Regions from separate parts of the Leucobacter sp. BZR 635 genome, predicted to be linked through region 2. Evidence: predicted binding sites of a transcription regulator. Region 2 holds the regulator's gene; the other holds the start of a gene.

Region 1 (10,907 bases), on a different contig from region 2:
TCCTGACGCATGGCTCCGCGGCCGACGCCTCAGTGGTTCGCGTGCAAGGAGTGACGATCCCGGTGCTTCCGCATACCGGCCTCGCACCAGGGGACCCTGTGACCGCGTACGTGCGGCCGGAACACGTGCGGCTCGGCGCAGGCCCAGGCGCGAGCGCGGGCGGCACCACCGGTCACCACGCGAGCGCTCCTGCCCTGGGAACGCCCGACAGGGCCACCACCGCCGTGGTCATCTCGAGCGGCTTTCTCGGCTCGATCAGACGCACAGTCGTCCAGCTCGCCGATGGTACGACGCTTGCCTCGCAGCACGGAGCAGAGGCGATGTTCAGGCCGGGCGAGGCGGTCAGCGTCTCGTTCGCGCAAGAACCGGTCGCTGTCGTGGCGGCGGCCTAACGATGCCCGCGGCCCAGGCAGGAACACCACCTGCTCGCCGGAGCTCACCTCGCTAGACGGTGAGGCCCCGTGGCCAGGCCTACCGGCGCTCGGCGAAGAACTCGGCGAGGAGCTCCGCGCACTCCTCCGCGCGCACACCCGCAACAACCTCCGGCACCGGGTGCGGGAGCCGACCGTCGCGCAGCAGGTCGTAGACGCTGCCGACCGCGCCGGCCTTCTCATCCCACGCGCCGAACACGACGCGCGGCACGCGGGCGGCGAGAATCACGCCCGCGCACATCACGCAGGGCTCCAGGGTGACGACGAGGGTGCAGTCTTCGAGGAAGCGATCCCCCACGGCCTTCGCCGCACCGCGAATCGCGCGGATCTCGGCGTGCCCGGTCGGATCCAGGCTCGACGCGCGCGCGTTCCGCCCGGTCGAAATCACGCCTCGGTCGGGCCCGAGCACCACCGCCCCAACAGGGATTTCGCCCTCCGCAGCCGCCAGACGAGCCTCGCCGAGGGCGGTCGCCATCGCGGCAAGTTCTTCTGAGGATGGAGGGATGGTGGTCACGGCAATAGAATAGGCCCATGCGAGTCTTCGTTGCAGATCATCCACTGATCACACACAAACTGACGGTGCTGCGCGACGTGAAGACGCCGCAGCCCACGTTCCGCCTCCTCGTCGAGGAACTCATGACGCTGCTGGCGTATGAGGCCACCCGCGAGGTGCGGGTCGATCCGATTGAGATCCAGACGCCCGTTGCCCAGACCACGGGCGTACGCCTGAGTGAGCCGCTGCCGCTCATCGTGCCGATCCTGCGCGCGGGCCTCGGCATGCTCGAGGGCATGGTGACGCTCATTCCGACCGCCGAGGTCGGCTTCCTCGGAATGGTGCGCGACGAGGAGACCCTCGAGCCCACCACCTACGCAGAGCGGCTCCCCGATTCGCTCGCGGGCCGGCAGTGCTTCGTGCTCGATCCGATGCTCGCGACCGGTGGATCGCTTGCCGCCGCTATCGACTTCCTGTTCGAGCGCGGTGCGGACGACATCACCGCGATCTGCATCCTGGGCACGCCCGAGGGCGTTGAGCTCATGAAGAAGGCCGCGGGCGACCGCAACGTGACGCTCGTGCTCGGCGCGCTCGACGAGGGACTCGACGAGCAGGCCTACATTGTGCCGGGCCTCGGCGACGCGGGCGACCGCCTGTACGGCACGGCCTAAGCCTGAGCGTTCGGTGCTGCTGAGCCGCTCAGTGCTGCTGGACGTTCGGTGCTGCTGGGCCGCTCACGCTGCAGCGCTGGATTCCCTGACGCTGCGACGGTGGGTACCTTCGCGCGTGCGAGACACCCGCTCCCGCGCCCATTCTCGCCAGTAGATACCTCCTCCGCGAGCTGACATACGTTCAACCGTGGAAGTCACCCGATCTCGCTGACACGATATGTTTTCGACGTTCAGGGGTTCAGGGGAGGGGTGCCGAGCTGGGAGAGCCGCACAGGGCTGTGGCGTGTGCACGCGCAGTGAGCATCCTCGGCGAGGCCTTTGCGACCGCGGCACGTGACCGACCGCAGGAGCTTCGGAATGTGTTCATCCCGGGCCCGGCTGCGTGAACAGCAAGGGCGCGAAGCGCCCGCGGCAGCCGCGCACCGTGCAACCACCCGGAACGCCGACACGATTCAAGGCTTGAAGCCCCCGTTTCATCTATTCCGACCCGAACCCACGCTGCGCAAGGGTCGGACTAGATAAAACGGGGCTGTTGAGATGCGGCGGGGCCGGACCGAGCCGTACCGAGCCGTACCGAGCCGAGCGCTGCCGGGCGTTACTCGACCCTGCTGGGCACGCCAGCGGCCTCGGTGAGGGAGGCGAGCTCCGCAGGAGACAGGTCGGGCTCCATCGATGCGAGCAGCGCCGGGAGCTGTTCCGTGGAGCGCGCGCTCGCGATCGGCGCGCCGACCGTCGGCTGCAGCCGCAGCCACGCGAGCGCCACGCTCACGACCTGGGCGCCGTGCTCTACAGCCACGGCATCGAGCGCTGCGAGCACACGGCGCCCCCGATCGTCGAGGTAGCCGATCGCCTGACCCGCACGCGGGCTGGCACCCTCGGCCTGGGCCGCAGCCTCGTCACGGTATTTGCCCGCGAGAAAGCCCTTCGCGAGCCCAAAGTAGGGAAACACCGAGAGCTCCTCGGCCTCCGCGACCGCCCGCAACCCGTTCACTTCAAAGCCGCGCTCCATGAGGTTGTAGTGCGGCTGCAGTGCGACGGGCAGGTGGTATCCGCCCTCACGAGCGATCTGAAACCACTCTGCGACGCGTTCGGCGGTGTAGTTCGAGACGCCGATCGCGCGGATCTTGCCTGCATCCACGAGATCAGAGAAGGCCGCGACCGTCTCAGCGAGCGGGGTCTCCGCGTCATCGAAATGGGCGTAGTAGAGGTCGATCCTGTCGGTCTGCAGTCGGGCGAGCGAGGCGTCGGCGGCGGTGCGCACGTTCTCCGCGGCAAGACCCGGAAAGTCTGGATGGGTCGACACCTTCGTTGCGATCGTGACGGCGTCGCGGGATCCGCGCGCCGTCAACCACTCGCCGATGATCTTCTCGGAGTCGCCGCCTGAGTTTCCCGGCACCCACGCCGAGTAGCCGTCGGCCGTGTCCACAAAGTCACCGCCACCCGCCACGAAGCCATCGAGCACCGCAAACGAGGTGTCGCGGTCAGCCGTCCAGCCAAACACATTTGCCCCAAGCGAGAGCGGCGCTACTGCCAGTTCGCTTCGACCGATCTGAACCCTGTTCGACATGTAACTCCTTCGTCAACGGTGCCGAGGCGCACCCGTTTCGACGCTACACCTCGCCGCTGGGATCTCCACGCCACGCCGCGAGCGATACCGGGTCATCGGTGATGACGAGGTCGATTCCGTACGAGCGGGCCTTCGCCCACTGCTTCTCGGTGTTCAGCGTGTAGACCATGGTTCCGATGCCGAGCACGCGGGCGTCCGCTACCAGCCCGAAGTCGCGCTCGAAGACCTGGTTGCGAGCACCGATCGCCGACACCTTGAGTTCGGCGGCGGTTTCGAGCGTCGCGCGATTCCAATCGCGGGTGAGCATCACCCGCGCGTACTCGGGGGCGAGGATCGCGAGCCGTTCGAGGTTGGCGAGCTCGAATGATTCGAAGGCGACGCGATCCACCAGGTACCGCTCGCCCAGCATCTTGACCGCCCCCGCGATCTGCTCGTCGTGCCACTCCCCCTTGAGCTCGATCAGTGCACGACTGTTCGTCGGCGCGAGCTCGTTAAGAAATTCTTCGAGGGTCGGTACCGGCTCGCCCGCGAACTCCGGCCCAAACCACGAGCCAGCGTCGAGACGCCTGATCTGTTCGAGCGAGTACGCGGATACCTCGCCCGTGCCGTTAGTCGTGCGGTCGAGCGTTGAATCATGCATGAGTACCGGCACCCCGTCCGCCGTGAGATGCATGTCGGCCTCGACAAAGTCGACGCCCTGGTCGAATGCGAGGCGCATCGCGGCGAGCGTGTTTTCGGGGGCGAGGGCCGCGGCACCCCGGTGCGAGATGATGCCGAAGCTCTCGACTCGGCTGAGGGCGCCGTGCAGCTGGAGGACACTCGCGTTCGCGGCGTAGGGGTTCGAGCCAATGCTGGCGATGAGGGCGAGCACGAAGAACGCAGCGTAGAGCGCGAGTCGGCCTCGATGGTTGGGGAGGGGCACTGCCTGAGTGCGTGAAATGCGATGCATAGGGGGCTCCTCACTCCGCGCAACTTCGCGCGGTGCCCCTCACCCTATCTGACTGCGTTACCGTTTTGTGATAATTATTGGATCGGCGTGGCAGGCAGCAGCGCGAGCTCCTCCCCACCGGGTGCCACGTCGATCCGGGCGACGTCGCCGTCGCGGATCTCGCCACCGAGAATACCGCGCGCAAGCCGGTCGTCGATCTCGCGCTGCATGAGGCGGCGCAGCGGACGCGCGCCGTAGATCGGGTCGTAGCCGCGCTGCGCAAGCCAGGCACGCGCCTCTGGGGTGACAGCGAGCGTGAGCCTGCGCTCCGCGAGCCGCGCCTGCAGCCGATCGATGGAGATCTCGACGATCTGCGCGAGCGCGTCGACAGAGAGCGGGTGGAAGATCACCATCTCGTCGAGCCTGTTCACAAACTCGGGCTTGAATGCCCGCCGCACGGTCTCCTGCACGGCAGACACCTTCGCGGGCCACTCCATGTCGGGGTCGACAAGATACTGGCTACCAAGGTTCGAGGTGAGGATGAGGATCGTGTTGCGGAAGTCAACCGTGCGCCCCTGCCCATCGGTGAGGCGGCCGTCGTCGAGCACTTGCAGCAGCACGTCGAACACCTCGGGGTGTGCCTTTTCGACCTCGTCAAGCAGCACGACCGAGTACGGCCTACGCCGCACGGCCTCCGTGAGCTGCCCGCCCTGCTCGTAGCCGACGTACCCGGGAGGCGCACCTACGAGCCGCGAGACCGAGTGCTTCTCGCCGTACTCGCTCATGTCGATGCGCACCATCGCGTGCTCGTCGTCGAAGAGGAACTCGGCGAGTGCCTTCGCGAGCTCCGTTTTGCCGACCCCTGTTGGTCCGAGGAAGAGGAAGGAGCCGGTCGGGCGGTTCGGATCCGCGATCCCCGCCCGAGTGCGCCGCACGGCGTCCGCGACGGCCCGCGCCGCCTCCTCCTGGCCCACGACGCGCTTCCCGAGCTCACGTTCGAGCGCGAGCAGCTTCTCGGTTTCGCCCTGCATGAGCCTGCCGACGGGGATCCCCGTCCAGGCCGCGACCACTCCGGCGATGTCTTCATCAGTGACCTGGTCGTTCACCATGCGGGGCTCGCCGTCGGGGCTCTCAGCACTCTGCTGCTCCGCGCTCTCTGCCTCGGCGAGCTCTTTCTCGATGACGGGGATCTCCCCGTACAGCAGCTTCGAGGCGCGCTCGAGGTTGCCCTCGCGCTGCGCGCGCTCGGCATCCATGCGCGTCTGGTCGAGCTTCTCGCGGAGTGCGCCTACGCGGTTGAGCGTCGCGCGCTCCTTCTCCCACCGCGCTTCGAGCCCGGCGAGCTCGGTCTGCTTCTCGGCGAGGTCCTCGCGCAGCTTCGCGAGGCGTTCCTTCGAGGCCTCGTCTTTCTCCTTCTTCAGCGCGAGTTCCTCGAGCTTTAGCCTGTCGACCGCGCGGCGCAGCTCATCGATCTCGAGCGGAGCCGAGTCGATTTCCATACGGAGACGGCTCGCGGCCTCGTCGATGAGGTCAATTGCTTTGTCGGGAAGCTGCCGCGCAGTGATGTAGCGATTCGACAGCGAGGCAGCAGCAATCAGGGCTGAGTCGGCGATTGTCACCTTGTGGTGCGCTTCGTAGCGTTCCTTGAGTCCGCGGAGAATCCCCACAGTGTCTTCAACCGACGGCTCACCGACGTACACCTGCTGGAAGCGACGTTCGAGCGCGGCATCTTTCTCGATGTACTCGCGGTACTCGTCGAGCGTGGTCGCGCCGATGAGACGGAGCTCGCCGCGAGCGAGCATCGGCTTGAGCATCTGCGAGGCCGCGACCGAGGACTCACCACCGCCTGCGCCCATGAGCGTGTGCAACTCGTCAATGAAGGTGATGATCTCACCGTCAGACTCCTTGATCTCCGCGAGCACCGCCTTCATGCGCTCCTCGAACTCGCCGCGATACTTCGCGCCCGCGATCAGCGCGGAAATGTCGAGTGAGATGAGTTCCTTGCCCTTGAGTGACTCGGCAACGTCGCCCGCGACGATGCGCTGGGCGAGGCCTTCGACGACGGCGGTCTTACCGACGCCGGGCTCGCCGATGAGCACGGGGTTGTTCTTCGTGCGACGGGTGAGCACCTGGCTCACGCGGCGGATCTCGCTATCGCGCCCGATCACCGGATCGAGCTTGCCCGAACGGGCGACCTCAGTGAGGTTCACGCCGAACTGTTCAAGGGCGCTTTCTTTACCTTCGCCTTCGGCGGGCTGCCAATTTGCCTGCATGATGTCCTTTCGTGATGAGCGGGCTGTGCGATTCGGTGGCGTTGACACCGAATCACAAACTTGAGTGCATGTGACTCAAGTTTAGAACGAAACCCGCAATTGCGCTACTCCAGGTGCCGCAGGTATCGCTCGGGTGCGTCCATGAAGCGCCGCCAATTGTCGACCATCTCCAGCTCCTCGTACGAGCTCCTGCGCATTCCCCACTCACCGAGCTCGTAGATATCGGCACCGGGAACGGCGGCGAGGATCGGCGAGTGCGTCGACAGGATCACCTGCGACCCGGCTGCGGCGAGCGCGCTCATATGCGCAAGCAGCCTGAGTGAACTCATGAACGACAGCGCCGATTCTGGCTCGTCAAACACCCAGAGGCCCCGGATGCGGGCGCGCGACTCGATAAAGTCAAGAAACGACTCCCCATGGCTCTGGTAGTTGTACTGCCCGGCTACGCCCGGAGGAGCGTTCTCTATCTCCTCGAGGTACCCAAAATGCCCGTGCATCGTTTCGGCGCGCAAGAACACGCCCTTGCGAGAGGATCCGGCACCGCGCGCAAGCTGCAGGTGCCCGTCGAGGGGCGACTCGCTCACCAGGGTCGAGTGCCGCGCATTGTGGGTGCCGCCCTCGGGGTTCAACCCGTAGGCCGCCGCGATCGCCTCGACGATTGTCGATTTGCCCGCGCCGTTCTCGCCCACGAACACCGTGATCGACCCGAACTCGAGCCGCCCCTCGAGCAGCTGTCGCACCGCGGGGATCTGCGCGAACCAGGCGCTGCGGTCGGCCGGCGCTTCCGGATCCTCTTCCACCCACCGCAGCGGCAGCACACTGAGCTTCATCCGGGCACCTCCCGCACCATCCTCGTGAACCGGCCATCGGCCGAACTCGGCCTCGGCTTGACGATACCTTGCGACACTGACATCGGCGTCGCGTGAGTGAGCGCGGAGGGATCCCGATTCGACAACCACCGCGGCCAGGGCACTCCTCCGTGCCCACGAGGAGGTCTAGGCTGAAACGGTGACCGAGAACAACGCTGCTGCCCACCCGCACGCCTTCGCCTCAGATAACTGGGCAGGGATCCACCCCGAAATCTTTGCGGCGCTCGCTGCTGCAAACATCGGGCACACGGTTGCGTACGGGGGCGACCCGTGGACGCTCGAGTTCCAGGCAACGGCACGCCGCATCTTCGGCGACGAGGCTGTGGCCTTCCCGGTGTTCAACGGATCCGGCGCGAATGTGCTCGCGCTCCAGGCCGCGCTGCCGCGTTGGGGAGCCGTGATCTGCGCGGCGACCGCGCACGTGAACACCGACGAGACCGGGGCCCCCGAGAAGACGGGTGGCCTGAAGTTGCTCGCTGTCGACACCCCCGACGGCAAGCTCACGCCCGAGCTCGTAGAGCGCGAGGCGTGGGGATGGGGCAGCAAGCACCGCGCCCAGCCTCTCGCGGTGACGATCTCGCAGACGACTGAGCTTGGCACCTGCTACACGCCGGCGGAAATTCGCGCGCTCGCCGAGCACGCCCACGAGCGCGGCATGCTGCTGCACATCGATGGATCTCGCCTCGGCGGCGCGGCTACACACCTGGGGACGAGCCTCGCGGCGATCTCGAGCGAGGCGGGTGCCGACATCCTCAGCCTGGGGGCGACGAAGAGTGGGGCCCTCGGCGCTGAGGCGGTGGTCGTACTGCGGCCCGACGCTACCCCCGGGATTGAATATCTGCGCAAGATCAATCTGCAGCTCGCCTCGAAGATGCGTTTCGCGTCTGCGCAGCTCAATGCGCTCTATGGCGGGGATCTCTGGCTGAGGACCGCGCAGCATGCGAACGCGATGGCGGCCCGGCTCGCGGCGGGGCTTCGCGCGGTTGAGGATCCGGCGGTCAGGATTGCGTTTCCCGTGGAGTCGAACGCGGTATTTGTCGAGTTGCCCGAAGAGGTCGCGCGCCGCGCGCAGGATCAATTCGCTTTCGGGGCGTGGCCTACCAGGCCCGGGCTCTATCGGTTGATGTGTGCGTTCGACACGACGGAGGCCGACGTGGATGAGCTGCTCGCGCTGATCCGCGGCTAGCCGGCGGGTAGCGCAGCGCGTGAAGCAGCGGGCGGCGCAGCGGGCGGCGCAGCGGGCGGCACACCCGCCTTCGGGATGCGCGCCTCTCCCGGCACTCCCCCTGGCTCAGCTCCCACTCCCCCCAATAATCCTTTCCGACCCTTCTGTGGGGCAAATAAGGGTCGGACTAGATTAAACGGGGGTGGTGGGGCGAGCGGGGTGAGCCGGCAGGCCGCGCTCTGTGCTGCCAAAGGCAGGCCGCGCTAGATGCCGCCGAAGGCGAGGCGTGCCGCGATCACGAGCATCACCGCGGCAACTACGCCGTCGAGGATCTGCCAGGAGCGCGGCGTCGCAAAGAACCGCGTGAGCGCACGCGCCCCATACCCGAGTACGAAGAACCAGCCGATGCTCGCGAGCGCGCCGCCTGCCGCGAACCACCAGCGCGCGGGGTCGCCCTGCGCGTTTCCGATCGATCCCATGAGCACCATCGTGTCGAGGTACACGTGCGGGTTGAGATAGGTGATCGCGAGGCAGGCGAGCACGACACTCTTGAGGGGGCGAGGCTCACCCCCCTCCGCGGCCACCAGCACGTCGGGCCGCAGCGCGCGCCGCCCAGCAGACCAGGCGTACCAGACAAGAAACGCCACACCGCCCCAGCGCACCACCTCGAGCAGCACCGGCGCACGCTCGATGACGAGCCCGATACCGGCAACCCCGAGGGTCTCAAGCAGCGCGTCGGTGAGCCCGCAAATGAGTACGACCGGCAGCACATGCTCGCGCCGAATCCCCTGTCGCAGTACGAATGCGTTCTGGGCACCAATCGCCATGATGAGGGACAGGCCGCTACCAATACCGACGAAAAAAGGGAGGATCACGGAGTCGACGTTACGGGTTGACGTGGCCGACCCGCTACTTCAGCGTCACGAAACTTTCTCAAGCCCCATTAGCTCTGCTTAAGATGGGAACGTGGATCTCCCCCTCGAACACCTGCGAACCTTCGCCGCCGTCGTCGACGAAGGCTCGCTTGAGGGCGCCGCACGCCTGCTCCATGTCTCGCCCTCAGCCGTCAGCCAACGAATCCGCAGCATGGAGGAACGCACCGGTTCCGTGCTGCTCACCCGCAGCCGCCCGGTGGCCGTGACGGCGACTGGTGCCACCGTGCTGCGGGCGGCGAGACAAATCGCCAGGATCATTGACGATGCCTCGTCCGAGCTCGGTCAGGGCAGCACGCAGGGCGCGCTTGTGCGACTCGTCATCAACGCCGATTCCCTCGCCACCTGGTTCGTCCCGGCACTCGCGCGCGCGGCGACCGCGACCGGGGCGCGCTTTGAGGTACTCAGGGCCGACGAGACCGTCTCAACCGTCAAACTACGCAGCGGCGAGGCAATGGCGGCGCTCACCGCGACTGAGGAGGCCGTGCCAGGCTGCGTCTCCACCCGCGTCGGGGTCGACCGCTACCACGCGGTCGCCTCGCCTGCCTTCGTTCGAGCCCACTTGCCTGACGGGCCGACGCCGGGTGCACTCGCGGCGGCGCCCCGCATCGATTTCGATCGCCACGACATGTTCCAGGATCGCTTTCTCCGCGAGTACGCAGGTGCCCCGCTGCCGCCGAGCAACCCGCCCAGGCACTTCATACCGTCCTCGGCCGAGTTTGTGACGGCAATCGAACTCGGGATGGGCTGGGGCATGGTCCCTGCAGTCCAGTGCGCGACGCCTCTCGCTGGCGGCACACTCGTCGAGATCACACCGGGTAATTCCCTCGCGCTTCCGCTCTACTGGCAGCGCTGGAATCTGCACTCGCCCGTGCTCGACACCCTCTCCGAAATCATCGCGGCTGCAGCCTCGGACGCGCTCGATTTCAGCTAGCTGGAATACGGCGCGCGTGACGCGCGTTCCACCCTCTTGGCGGGGCGCTCGCCCCCGATTTTCGTTTCATCCAGGAGATTCATGTCTGCGAAGCACGCAACGACCAGCACCCCCATTCTCAGCACGCTCATTGAGCGGTGGAGCCCGCGGGCCTTTGATACAGATCACGCTCTCCCCGAGAACGCCCTGCTCGGCGCGTTTGAGGCAGCTCGCTGGTCACCGAGCGCGAGCAACACGCAGCCCTGGCGCTTCATCGTCGCCCGCCGTGGCAGCGAGTCGTTCCGCAAGATCGAGGCGACGCTTGCTGGCTTCAACGCGCAGTGGGCAGGATCAGCTTCCGCCCTCGTTGTGAACCTCGCCGCGGTCGAGACCGCGACCGGCGAGCCGCAGCGCTGGGCCGAGTACGACCTCGGGCAGGCAGTCGCGCACCTGTCGGTGCAGGCGCATAGCGAGGGCCTCTACGTGCACCAGATGGGCGGCTTTGATGGCGCTCAGATCAAGGAGTCGTTCGGGCTCGGCAAGGACCTCCTGCCGGTCTCCGTGATGACCATCGGCAAGCTTGGCGTTCCCGAGCAGCTGGCTGAGCCACTCAAGGAGCGCGAGCTGGCACCGCGCTCACGCCTCAGCGTCGACGAGCTCATTCT
Region 2 (10,907 bases):
TGCCGAGGAACGGGGCTCCCGCGAGCCCGACCTTCGGACTGATCTTTAGCCGGGTCGTGCGCTGGAAGCGCGAGAACGCGCCCATGAACACGAGCCCCATGATGATCACCACGACGCCCATGACCCGCAGGATCACGTCTTGCCAATCGAGGTACCACGTACTCGCGCCGACGGCTCCGGAGAGCGTCAGCAGCACGACAAACACGATGGCGAAGCCGAGCACGAAGAGGATCGAGCCGAGCACCATCCGATTGCGCTCGCGACGCCCCGCGGCCTTCGGGTTCGCCGCGTTCGGGCTGGGGGTGCCCGCGACTCCGGATACGTATGCGAGGTATCCGGGGATCAGGGGCAACACGCAGGGTGACAGGAACGAAACGAGGCCCGCAGCGACCGCGATCGCGGATGCAACGAGGAGCTGCCCGTCGGCAATGATCTCCTGGATTCCCATTAGTTTTTGCCCGCGGCGGGCTGCTCTTCGAGCGTCTCCGTGATGAGCGTGTGCAACTGCGAGGCCCCTGCGAGCTGGCCGACGACCGTGTGCGCGATGCGCCCCTCGGTGTCGAGAATGAGCGTCGTCGGTACCGCGTTCAGCGGAATCTGGCCGGCGAATGCGCGCTGAACAGAGCGCCCGCCCGGGTTGTCGAGGATAGATTCGTATTCGATACCGAACTCAACGCCGAACTGCTTCGCTTGCGCTGCCTGGTCGCGGGTATTGACTCCCACGAACTTCACGCCCTGCGGCTCGAACTCGTTGTATGCCTCGACGAGGTCGGGGGCCTCGGCGCGGCACGGCGCACAGCCCGCGTACCAGAAGTTCACGACGGTGATGCTTCCGAGGGTGTCGTCGGAACCAAGCTGGTTGCCGAACTCAGTCTCGCCGCCGAACTCGACGGCTGCGCCGCGGTCGTCAGCGGGGAACGAGGCGGAGGATCCATCGCCCGCAACGTAGCCCTTGTCGCCACCGTCCTGCCACTGCGAGGACAGGCTATCGGCTTCGCTCGTGCTGCAGCCGGAAAGGCCAAGCGCGAGGGCAGCGCCCAACGCGGTTACCGCGGCGAATCGTCGCGCGTTCATACAGCTCCTACATCGGTTGCGTCGCCGAGGAGCGACTCTGCCGGGTTGCGGTAGTCCACCTCGAACCAGCGGTTTCCGCGGCGTTCGAAGGTGGTGATGCTCGACAGGTCGCAGCGACGAGTCGCGGGGTTGTGGAAGAGTGCTTTGCCTGCGACGTCGAGGTGGGCCATCCAGATCGGATTCTGGTGCGCGACCATCACGATGTCGCCGCCCTGCGTCTTGTCCCAGGCGTCGTTCATTGCAGCGCGCATGCGAGCCGCAATCTGCCGATACGGCTCACCCCAGCTCGGGCGGAACGGGTTCATGAACTTGTACCAGTAGCGGGGGTTCTTGAACGCGGCGTCTGGGCCGGAGTTCTTCTTGCCCTCGAAAAAGTTGGTGGGCTCGATGATGCGATCCTCGGTTTGGATCTCGAGTGCGAACGCGCTCGCAATCGGCTTCGCGGACTGCTGGGCACGCTCGAGCGGTGATGCGTACAGGGCCGCAACCTTCCGGTCGCTGCCAGCCAGTTCAAGAGCCGCGGCCTCAGCCATCGCGTGGCCGCGCTCAGACAGACGGAACCCGGGGATTCTGCCGTACAAGACGAGATCGGGGTTATGGACCTCCCCGTGGCGCACCAAGTGCAAGAGTTTATCGCTCACACCCTTATTCTAAGCTTCGCCCGCCTGAGAGTTCGGTGCCTTTAGTGTGAGCGCTTCGTGACGGCGAGCACCGTGAATGTCGCGTCGCGTGCAAGCTGGCGCACTTGCCCAATGGCCTGGGTAAGGAGGGGCCGGTAGGCGAGGTGCGAATTGAACACGATCCTGAGCTCACCGCCCGGTGGCAGCACGCGGGCGACGTCCCGAATGAGCCTGTGAGCAACCCCTGCATGCACAGTTGAGCCGGTATGAAAAGGCGGGTTGAGAAGCACGAGATCCGCCCACGCGTCGGGCACCGCTTCCGCACCGTCTGCGCGGTGGATCGCGATGCGCTCGGCGACCCCCGCCGCTTCCGCGGTGAGCCGTGTCGACCGTACCGCGGCATCTGACTGGTCGCTGGCGATCACACTTGCCCGCGGGAGCGCGAGCGCGGCAGACACGGCGAGCACTCCGTTCCCGCAGCCCAAATCGAAGACCCGCTCGGGGCGCACCTGCTCCTGCCATGCGCCCATTCGCGGCTCGCCAGCTGCGTCCGCGGCGAGGGTCTGCAACAGGAGCCGACTGCCGTGGTCGAGCTTGACGCCGCCGAAGGTCGCGCCAAACGCCGCGAGCCCGAAACTGAGCTCGCGATCCGATCCCCACTTGGGGAACGGCGGTTCGGCCCCCGCGGGCAGCGGCAGCGGCTTCGCGGCCTGCACCACACGAGACTTGCGCCAGCCGAGGCCCGCGCTGATCTCACCGAAGTAGCGAGCAAACACGTCGTTCTGGGCACGCGTCATGTGTTTCACACGGCCGCCGGCGAAGACGCGCACGTCGGGGTGCGCATATCGCGCGATCTTCCACGCGATCTCGTCGAGCGCGTCGAGCCCGCGCGGCAGCTGCACGAGCACGGTCTCTGCGCCCTCAAGCAGTTCCGGGCCGAGCTGCGCGGCTACATACCGATCCGCGAGGTCGAGCCTGGCCGCGTTCTGAGCGAGCGCGCGCTCTGCGAGCAGAGGATCCTGGTATGAGCGCACCCCTGCAGCCCCTAGCGGGCCCGCAGCCCCCAGGGTGAGCGCACCGTGCCGGTCGCCAATGACGGCGATCGAGCCCGGTCGCGCCTCGCGGATCCGCTCAGCCGCAGTCGTGAGGATCAACAGGTCTGCGGTGTCAAACGCTTGGAGCTCGGGCGCATCGAAGTCGGGATCACGGCTGAGCGCGGAACAGAACTCCTCGAGCCTCGCGGCTACGGTTTCCACACCACGACCTCAGCGTTGCGGCGCACGCGCGTGCCGCGGCGAAGCGTCACGACCTCGCCCCCGGCACCGGCGGCAAACACGCGCCGCTCGGGGCGCTTCAGCATCTCGTCTGACAGGGCACGCTCAAGCTCGTGCACCTGCTCTTCGAGCTCGCGTACCCGATCCTCAAGCGTCAGCACCCGGCGGATCCCCTCGAGGCTCAAGCCCTCGGCCGAGAGCCTCGCAACCTCACGCAACCGATGCACGTCGTAGAGCGAGTACCGCCTGGTATTTCCGCTCGTACGCTGCGGCACTACGAGCCCAATTCGGTCGTACTGCCGCAGCGTCTGCGGATGCATCTCGGCGAGTTCAGACGCGGCAGCGATCGCAAATACAGGGGTAAACCTGTCCATCTGCACTGGTGCCATCGTCCTTCCCTCTCCGTGTGTTGTTGGTATTACGCTCGCGCCCTGGCGAACAGGTCGTCCCGCGGGTTCTCCTGCGGTTCAACTGCCTGGAACGCCTCGAGCGCCTCGCGCGCTTCCTCGCTCAGGTGGCTGGGAACGGCGACCTGTACCTCAGCGAGCAGGTCTCCCGTGCCCTTCGAGGTCTTCACGCCGCGACCCTTGACCCGCAGCACGCGACCGCTCGGAGTCCCGGGCTGCACCCGCAGGCGAACGGTCTCGCCTCCGAGCGTCGGTACTTCAACGGTAGCGCCGAGGGTTGCTTCTGTGAAGGTCACCGGCAGCTTGAGCTTGATGTTCAGCCCGTCTCGCTCGAACACCGGGTGCTTGCGCACCGTCACCGTGAGCATGAGGTCACCGGCGGGCGTGCCGCCCTGGCCCGGCTCTCCCTTGCCACGAAGACGGATCTTCTGGCCGTCGGACACCCCAGCGGGAATCTTCACCTTGACGTTGCCGTTCGAGGTCTGCAGTGTGACGGTATCGCCGCTCACCGCAGTCTCGAAGTCGATCGTCGTGGTGGCGTTCACATCGCGACCCTTTTGTGGGCCACGGGCGCCGCCTCCAAACATGTTGAAGATGTCGTCGTAGCCGCCACCCTGCTGGAACCCGTACTGCGTGTTCCTGCCGCCGTGGCCGCCGCCGAACATTCCGCCGAAGACGTCTTCGAAGCCCTGGCCGCCCTGACCACCGGAGGTGAAACGGGCACCGCCGGCACCCATCGCACGTATCTGGTCGTACTCCGCGCGCTGTTCTTTGTCAGAGAGCACCGAGTATGCCTCGCTGATCTCCTTGAACTTCGCCTCGGCCGCAGCATCGCCCGGGTTTGAATCCGGGTGATACTTGCGGGCGAGCTTGCGATAGACCTTCTTCAGCTCGCCCTCGTCGGCATCCTTGGAGATGCCGAGAGTGCGGTAGAAGTCTTTGTCTAACCAGTCCTGACTAGCCATCTGCTCCCACCGCCACCGCTACCTTGGCGGGGCGCAGTTCAACATCTCCGATGCGATAGCCCCGCTCGACTACGTCAAGCACAGTGTGCTGCTCGGTGCCGGGAACCGGCACCTGAGCAATCGCTTCATGCACCTGCGGGTCAAACAGTTCGCCCTTTTCGCCGAAGCTCTCGACGCCGAGCCGTTCAAGGCTCGCGCGGAGCTTCTGCGCGATCGTGGTGAACGCGCTGCCCTCCTCGAGATCACCGTGCTGTTCGGCACGGTCGAGGTCGTCGAGCACGGGCAGCAGCTGCATGACGACCGAGGCCTTCGCGCGCTGCTTATCGAGTTCGACGTTTGCTTCGGTGCGCTTGCGATAGTTCGCGTACTCCGCGGTGAGCCGGCGGAGATCCTCCAGGTACGGATTCTCTTCGTCAGCGGCACCTTCGGTGCCAGCCTCGGCGTCCGCTCCCGCGGCCGCCTCGGTCTGCTCGGCACCCAAGATGTCGTCTACCGTGAGATCAGCGCCCTCGGGCCCGGGGGCGGAGGAGTGACCCTCCGCCCCGCTGGCCTGCGAGGATTCGCCCGCCGGAACATCGCCCGCCGGCTGGTCGTCGCCCAGATGTTCCTCGTTCGCCATGGTTACTTCTGCTCCTCGTCGTCTTCAACAACCTCTGCGTCAACCACGTCGTCGTCGTTCGACTCCGTGCCCTCTGCTGCAGCCTCGGGGGCCTCCTGCGCCTGAGCGTAGATGGCTTCGCCAAGCTTCTGCTGGCTTTCGCCGAGCTTGTCAGCAGCGGTCTTCACCGCGTCGTCGTCATCGCCCGCGAGCGCGGCCTTGAGCGCGTCGAGATCGCCCTGGACCTCGGTCTTCACGTCTTCGGGGAGCTTGTCCTCGTTGTCAGTGATGAGCTTCTCGACCGAGTATGCGAGCTGCTCGGCGTTGTTACGCTGCTCAGCTGCCTCGCGGCGCTTCTTGTCGTCTGCTGCGTGCTCTTCAGCCTCGCGCACCATGCGCTCGATGTCGTCCTTCGAGAGCGTCGAACCACCGGAGATGGTGATGGTCTGCTCGGTGCCGGTGCCCTTGTCCTTGGCCGAAACCTGGACAATGCCGTTGGCATCGATGTCGAAGGTGACCTCGACCTGCGGCACGCCACGCGGGGCCGGTGCGATACCGGTGAGCTCGAACGTTCCAAGGTTCTTGTTGTCACGGGTGAACTCGCGCTCGCCCTGGAAGACCTGGATCGCAACCGACGGCTGGTTGTCCTCTGCCGTCGTGAAGGTCTCCGAACGCTTCGTCGGGATCGCGGTGTTGCGCTCGATGAGCTTGGTCATGATGCCGCCCTTGGTCTCGATACCGAGCGACAGGGGGGTCACGTCGATGAGCAGAACGTCCTTGCGCTCGCCCTTCAGCACGCCTGCCTGGAGAGCTGCGCCGACTGCGACGACCTCATCCGGGTTGACGCCCTTGTTCGGCTCGCGGCCGCCGGTGAGCTGCTTGACGAGCTCGGTGACTGCGGGCATACGGGTCGATCCACCAACGAGCACGACGTGGGCGATGTCGCCAACCTTCACGCCGGCTTCCTTGATGACATCCTCGAACGGCTTGCGGGTGCGCTCGAGCAGATCCTTCGTGAGCTCCTCGAACTTCGCGCGGGTGAGCGTCTCGTCGAGGTTTGCCGGGCCGTTCTCGGTGAGCGAGAGGTACGGGAGCTGGATCTGGGTGCTCGTCGAGTTCGAGAGCTCCTTCTTTGCCTGCTCAGCTGCCTCCTTGAGGCGCTGGAGTGCGATCTTGTCCTTCGAGACGTCGACGCCGGTCGAGTTCTTGAACTGCTCGCTGAGCCACTTCACGACGCGCTCGTCCCAGTCGTCGCCGCCGAGGCGGTTGTCGCCCGAGGTCGAACGCACCTGGATGGTCGAGAAGTCGTCGTCCTTGCCCACCTCGAGGAGGGAGACGTCGAACGTACCGCCGCCGAGGTCGAATACGAGGATGAGCTCGTCTTCCTTGCCGCGGTCGAGGCCGTACGCGAGAGCTGCAGCGGTGGGCTCGTTGATGATGCGGAGCACGTTGAGGCCCGCGATCTCACCGGCCTCCTTCGTTGCCTGACGCTCTGCGTCGTTAAAGTATGCGGGGACGGTGATGACTGCGTCGGTGACCTTATCGCCGAGGTAGGTCTCTGCGTCGCGCTTGAGCTTCATGAGCGTGCGCGCGCTGATCTCCTGCGCGGTGTAGTTCTTGCCGTCGATCTCGTCGCTCTTCCAGTCAGTGCCCATGTGGCGCTTAACGGATGCGAGCGTGCGGTCAACGTTGGTGACTGCCTGGCGCTTTGCGGTCTCGCCGACGAGCACCTCGCCGTCCTTGGTGAACGCGACGATCGAGGGGGTAGTGCGGAAGCCTTCGGCGTTCGCGATGACGGTGGGCTCGCCACCCTCGAGAACGGCGACGACCGAGTTGGTGGTGCCGAGGTCAATACCTACTGCACGTGACATATGTTCTCCTTGCGTTGTACGGGACCGGCTTGGTGCGCCGGTAGTTCGCGCGGCTCACTTTGCGCTTTCGGCAAGTTGAGCCTTCTGCGCTCAAGTTTACCGGAGCTGTTTCGGGAGTCAAGTCGAATCCAGCAAACTTGAGTCAAGTTCACTCAACTCTCAGGATTCCCGATCCCGATCCCCGATCCTCACTGCCCGATCCTCACTGCCCCGATTTTTCCTCGGTGACCCTTTCTCGGCCCCAACAAGGGTCGGAATAGATCACACGGGTCGGAAGGCAGGCGGCGGCCCCGCACAGCGCCAGCGCGTTCACCCGCCAGCAACCGAACACCCCCCTATTGTTTTTCCGCAATACCTGTAGCCTGAAGCTGTGAGCGAGACAACGAACGTACCCGTATCGAAGCGCACCGTAAACTCCTGGGCGCTCTGGGATTGGGCGACGCAACCCTTCAACTCCGTCATCCTCACATTCGTGTGGGTGTCGCTGTACCTTGTCTCCGATTCGTTCCTCGCACCCGAGATTGCGGCGCAGAACGCCGACGGCAACCTCGTCTGTTCGCAGACCGCAGACTCAGGCACCGCCTACTGCACAGGCCTCGCCGAGCTGTCCGCAAACTACGGCTGGGTGACGTTCGCGGCAGGCCTCTTCATCCTGTTACTCGCCCCGGTACTCGGTCAGCAGGCGGACGCACGCGGCGCGAAGAAGCGCTGGGTTGTGCTCGGTACCGCACTGCTCGCCCTGATTCAGTTCGCGATGTTCTTCGTCTACTCCGACCCGCAGTTCTTCTGGTTCGGTGCCGCCGCGGTCGCCCTCGGCTCAGTCGCGAGCGAGATCGCAGGCGTGAGCTACAACGCGATGCTCTTCGACGTCTCAACGAAGAAGACTGTGGGGCGCGTGAGCGGTCTCGGCTGGGGTCTTGGGTACATCGGCGGGATCGTCGCACTCGTCATTGTGGTTGTGCTCACCGAGCTCAACTGGTTCGGCATGGATGTCTCCGACGGGCTCGCCTACCGCCTGATCGCCGTCGGCGCCGCAGTCTGGACGATCGTCTTCTCGATCCCCTTCGTCCTCTGGGTGCCGGAGCCGCCGGCCCGCACCGAGCGACCCCGCGTCGGCTTCTTCCGCAGCTACGCGGTGCTCGTGCGCGACCTCGGTTCGCTCTTCCGCAACCACCGTCAAACCTTCTGGTTCTTGATCTCAAGCGCGGTGTACCGTGACGGCCTCGCGGGGATCTTCGCCTTCGGCGGCATCCTCGCTGCCGTGTCGTTCGGCTTCTCAGCGACCGAGGTCATGATCTTCGGTGTCGCGCTCAACCTCGTCGCGGGCGTTTCGACGATCATCGCCGGCCGTCTCGACGATAAGTTCGGCCCTCGCGCAATCATCGTCTTCTCGTTGATCACGCTCGTCGTCAGCGGCCTGTTCATCTTCTTCTTCCGCGAGCAGGGCAAGGCGATCTTCTGGATCGGCGGCCTTGTTCTTTCCGCGGCCGTCGGCCCCGCGCAAGCGTCGAGTCGTTCGCTGCTCACTCACATGACTCCGGCGAGCATGCAGGGCGAAGTTTTCGGACTGTATGCAACGACGGGCCGCGTCATGAGCTTCATGTCGCCGTGGCTGTGGGCCGCATTCATCGGTTGGTTTGGCGCGACGCACTACGGCATCCTCGGGCTCATCATTGTGGTCGCTGTCGGCCTGCTGCTCACGCTCGTGTTTGTGCGCAAGCCCGACACCTCCGAGCCTGAGCTCGCGTCGGTGTAGCGGCTCTGCCCAGTTGACGGCGTAGACCTCAGCGATGATGAGCGCTCAAAAGCCATGACCTCAGCGAGGTCATGGCTTTTTTGCTGCAGATCGCTCATGATTTCGCTGAGGACATGTCTTGTGAGCGCGATTTAGGGTGGGCGTGCTTCGCAGGGAACCTTTGGCTCGCAGGGAACCGCTCAGAGCAATCGGGCGTCGTCAGCTACGCACCGGACGCGGGAGCCCCCGCAGCACTCAGGCCTGAGCGACACCGCTTCAACACGGAAGCGGAACCCTCGTGCCGACGTTCGTACTTGCGGCCGCCGCGGGCGCTTCGCGCCCTTGCCATGTAGAGCAGGCGCGCCCGGTCCGTGTGGCTTGCGCAGCTCCCAAGACGCTGTTGTCAGGACTTGTTGTTGCCTTCCAGTGGTTCCGGCAGTGCCGCGCTGCCCCACAGTCCTCCTCGACCCGATTCATCTACTCCGAGCCTTGTTTGGGCCGTACAAGAGTCGGGGTGAATTAATCGGGGGCCTGAGGCCTGGCTCCGAGGTTTGGGGACCGGCCCCGAGGCGAAGGGGCCGGTTAGGCGATCGGGATGCCCGCGGTGTCGAGGCTCTTGCCACCGCCGCGGCGCTGCACCGCGAGGCTCACCAGAAGCAGCACAAGCCCCGCCGCGGCGAGCGCCGCTCCGAGCCAGCCAGGCGCAAGGTAGCCGAAGCCGCCAGCGATCACGAGGCCACCAAGCCATGCGCCGAGACTGTTCGCGACATTGCCCGCGGCGTGATTCAAGGCGGCTCCCAGCAGGCGCGCCTCACTCGACATGCGGATGAGTCGCGCCTGCAGGGTCGGCAGCAGCACCGACGAGGCAAAGCTCACGAGGAACGCGAAGATGAAGAGTCCGAGCGGATGCGCAGCGAACAGGGAATAGAGCACGAACGACGCAATGAACAGTACGAATCCCCAGACCGCGGTGCCGATCGGGCTGCGGTCCGTGAGGATCCCGCCGAGGATGTTTCCGAGCACCATGCCGATGCCCATCGTCGCAATCACCCAGGGCACCATCCCGGCCCCGAGCCCGGCTTCGCGGGTCGTCACCTCGGCAATATAGGAGTAGACGGCGAAGAAGCCACCGAAGCCGATTGAGAGCGTCGCGACCATGATCCACACGCGCGCACTGCCGAGGGCGCTGAGCTCGCGCAGCGGGCTTCGCTCGGGGCTGCCGGGGAACCGCGGCACATAGAGCGCGACAAGAAGCAGCGTCGCGATGAAGAGCACCGCTACAAGTCCGTAGACCCAGCGCCAGCCGAGCTGCTGGCCGAGCACGGTCGACAGCGGCACCCCGATGACATTCGCGACGGTGAGGCCGCTCATCGCGAGCGCGATCCCCTTCCCCATATTGCCCGGCCCCATCAGGCGCGCAGCAAGCAGGGAGGCAACGCCGAAGTAGGCTCCGTGCGGGAGGCCTGAGATGAAGCGGAATACGGCTACAGTCCCGAAGCCTGGCACGAGCGCCGAGCCGACGGTTCCGGCGACGAGCAGCACGATCAGCCAGAGCGCAAGCTTGGTCTGCGACATCCGCGCCCCGAGCACCGCGAACACGGGAGCACCAACGACGACGCCGAGCGCGTACAGCGTGATGAGGGTGCCCGCCTGCGCAATCACGCGCTGCGGATCGGCCTCGTAGCCGGGGAGCAGGTCGGCAGCGATCTCAGGCAGCACGCCCATCGTCGCAAACTCGGTCGTGCCGATCGCAAATCCGCCGAGGGCGAGCGCAAACAGCGCAAGGTTGCGCCGAAACGTGGTGAGTGGGGGCACTGAGGTGGCCGCCTTCCGTGGCATTCATACGGCCCAGATCGGGCCAGCGCGCGATGGCGCCGCACTAGTATCCCATTGCGGGGTAGCCTATTCGAGTGTCTCGCCCAGATCTCAGCCCGCAACAGCTCGCCGTCTACGAGCGCATCGAGCATACGCGCGAACACATCTTCGTGACCGGTCGGGCAGGAACCGGCAAGTCCACGATCCTCAACCACCTCTCGTGGAAGACGTCAAAGATCATTGCGGTCTGCGCACCCACCGGTGTCGCGGCGCTGAACGTGGGCGGGCAGACGATCCACTCGCTGCTGCGCCTCCCCACCGGCGTCATCGCGGATCACGACCTCGACCAGCCCGCCGAGCTCAAGAAGATGCTCGCCTCGATCGACACGCTCATCATCGACGAGATCTCGATGGTGTCGGCGGATCTCATGGATGCGATCGACCGCTCCCTTCGGCTCGCGCGCGGCAAGCGGCACGACCCGTTCGGCGGCGCACAGATCATCATGTTCGGCGACCCGTTCCAGCTGCCGCCGGTGCCGCCGCGCGAC

The links. Region 2 encodes HspR, which represses chaperone genes until heat shock. Its sites were predicted from a motif close to AAGTTGAGTCNNNNNGACTCAACTT; they were not measured.
Region 1: the regulator HspR is predicted to act here: its motif matches at 6,421-6,445, upstream of ACI1US_RS11200 (ATP-dependent Clp protease ATP-binding subunit).

Annotation. Positions count from the first base shown of each region.
Region 1 covers NZ_JBLUNZ020000053.1:33,009-43,915, reverse strand. Annotated here, with positions in the region: gene ACI1US_RS11225 (ABC transporter ATP-binding protein) at 1-392, shown strand, start outside; gene ACI1US_RS11220 (nucleoside deaminase) at 472-906, opposite strand; gene upp (uracil phosphoribosyltransferase) at 963-1,595, shown strand; gene ACI1US_RS11210 (aldo/keto reductase) at 2,191-3,162, opposite strand; gene ACI1US_RS11205 (glycerophosphodiester phosphodiesterase) at 3,206-4,111, opposite strand; gene ACI1US_RS11200 (ATP-dependent Clp protease ATP-binding subunit) at 4,186-6,363, opposite strand; gene ACI1US_RS11195 (AAA family ATPase) at 6,468-7,193, opposite strand; gene ACI1US_RS11190 (threonine aldolase family protein) at 7,372-8,418, shown strand; gene ACI1US_RS11185 (LysE/ArgO family amino acid transporter) at 8,661-9,224, opposite strand; gene ACI1US_RS11180 (LysR family transcriptional regulator ArgP) at 9,364-10,263, shown strand; gene ACI1US_RS11175 (nitroreductase family protein) at 10,345-10,907, shown strand, end outside.
Region 2 covers NZ_JBLUNZ020000023.1:5,021-15,927, forward strand. Annotated here, with positions in the region: gene ACI1US_RS03995 (cytochrome c biogenesis CcdA family protein) at 1-448, opposite strand, end outside; gene ACI1US_RS04000 (TlpA family protein disulfide reductase) at 448-1,074, opposite strand; gene ACI1US_RS04005 (histidine phosphatase family protein) at 1,071-1,715, opposite strand; gene ACI1US_RS04010 (class I SAM-dependent methyltransferase) at 1,757-2,950, opposite strand; gene ACI1US_RS04015 (heat shock protein transcriptional repressor HspR) at 2,938-3,357, opposite strand; gene ACI1US_RS04020 (DnaJ C-terminal domain-containing protein) at 3,387-4,340, opposite strand; gene ACI1US_RS04025 (nucleotide exchange factor GrpE) at 4,333-4,959, opposite strand; gene dnaK (molecular chaperone DnaK) at 4,962-6,809, opposite strand; gene ACI1US_RS04035 (MFS transporter) at 7,180-8,565, shown strand; gene ACI1US_RS04040 (MFS transporter) at 9,127-10,359, opposite strand; gene ACI1US_RS04045 (ATP-dependent DNA helicase) at 10,455-10,907, shown strand, end outside.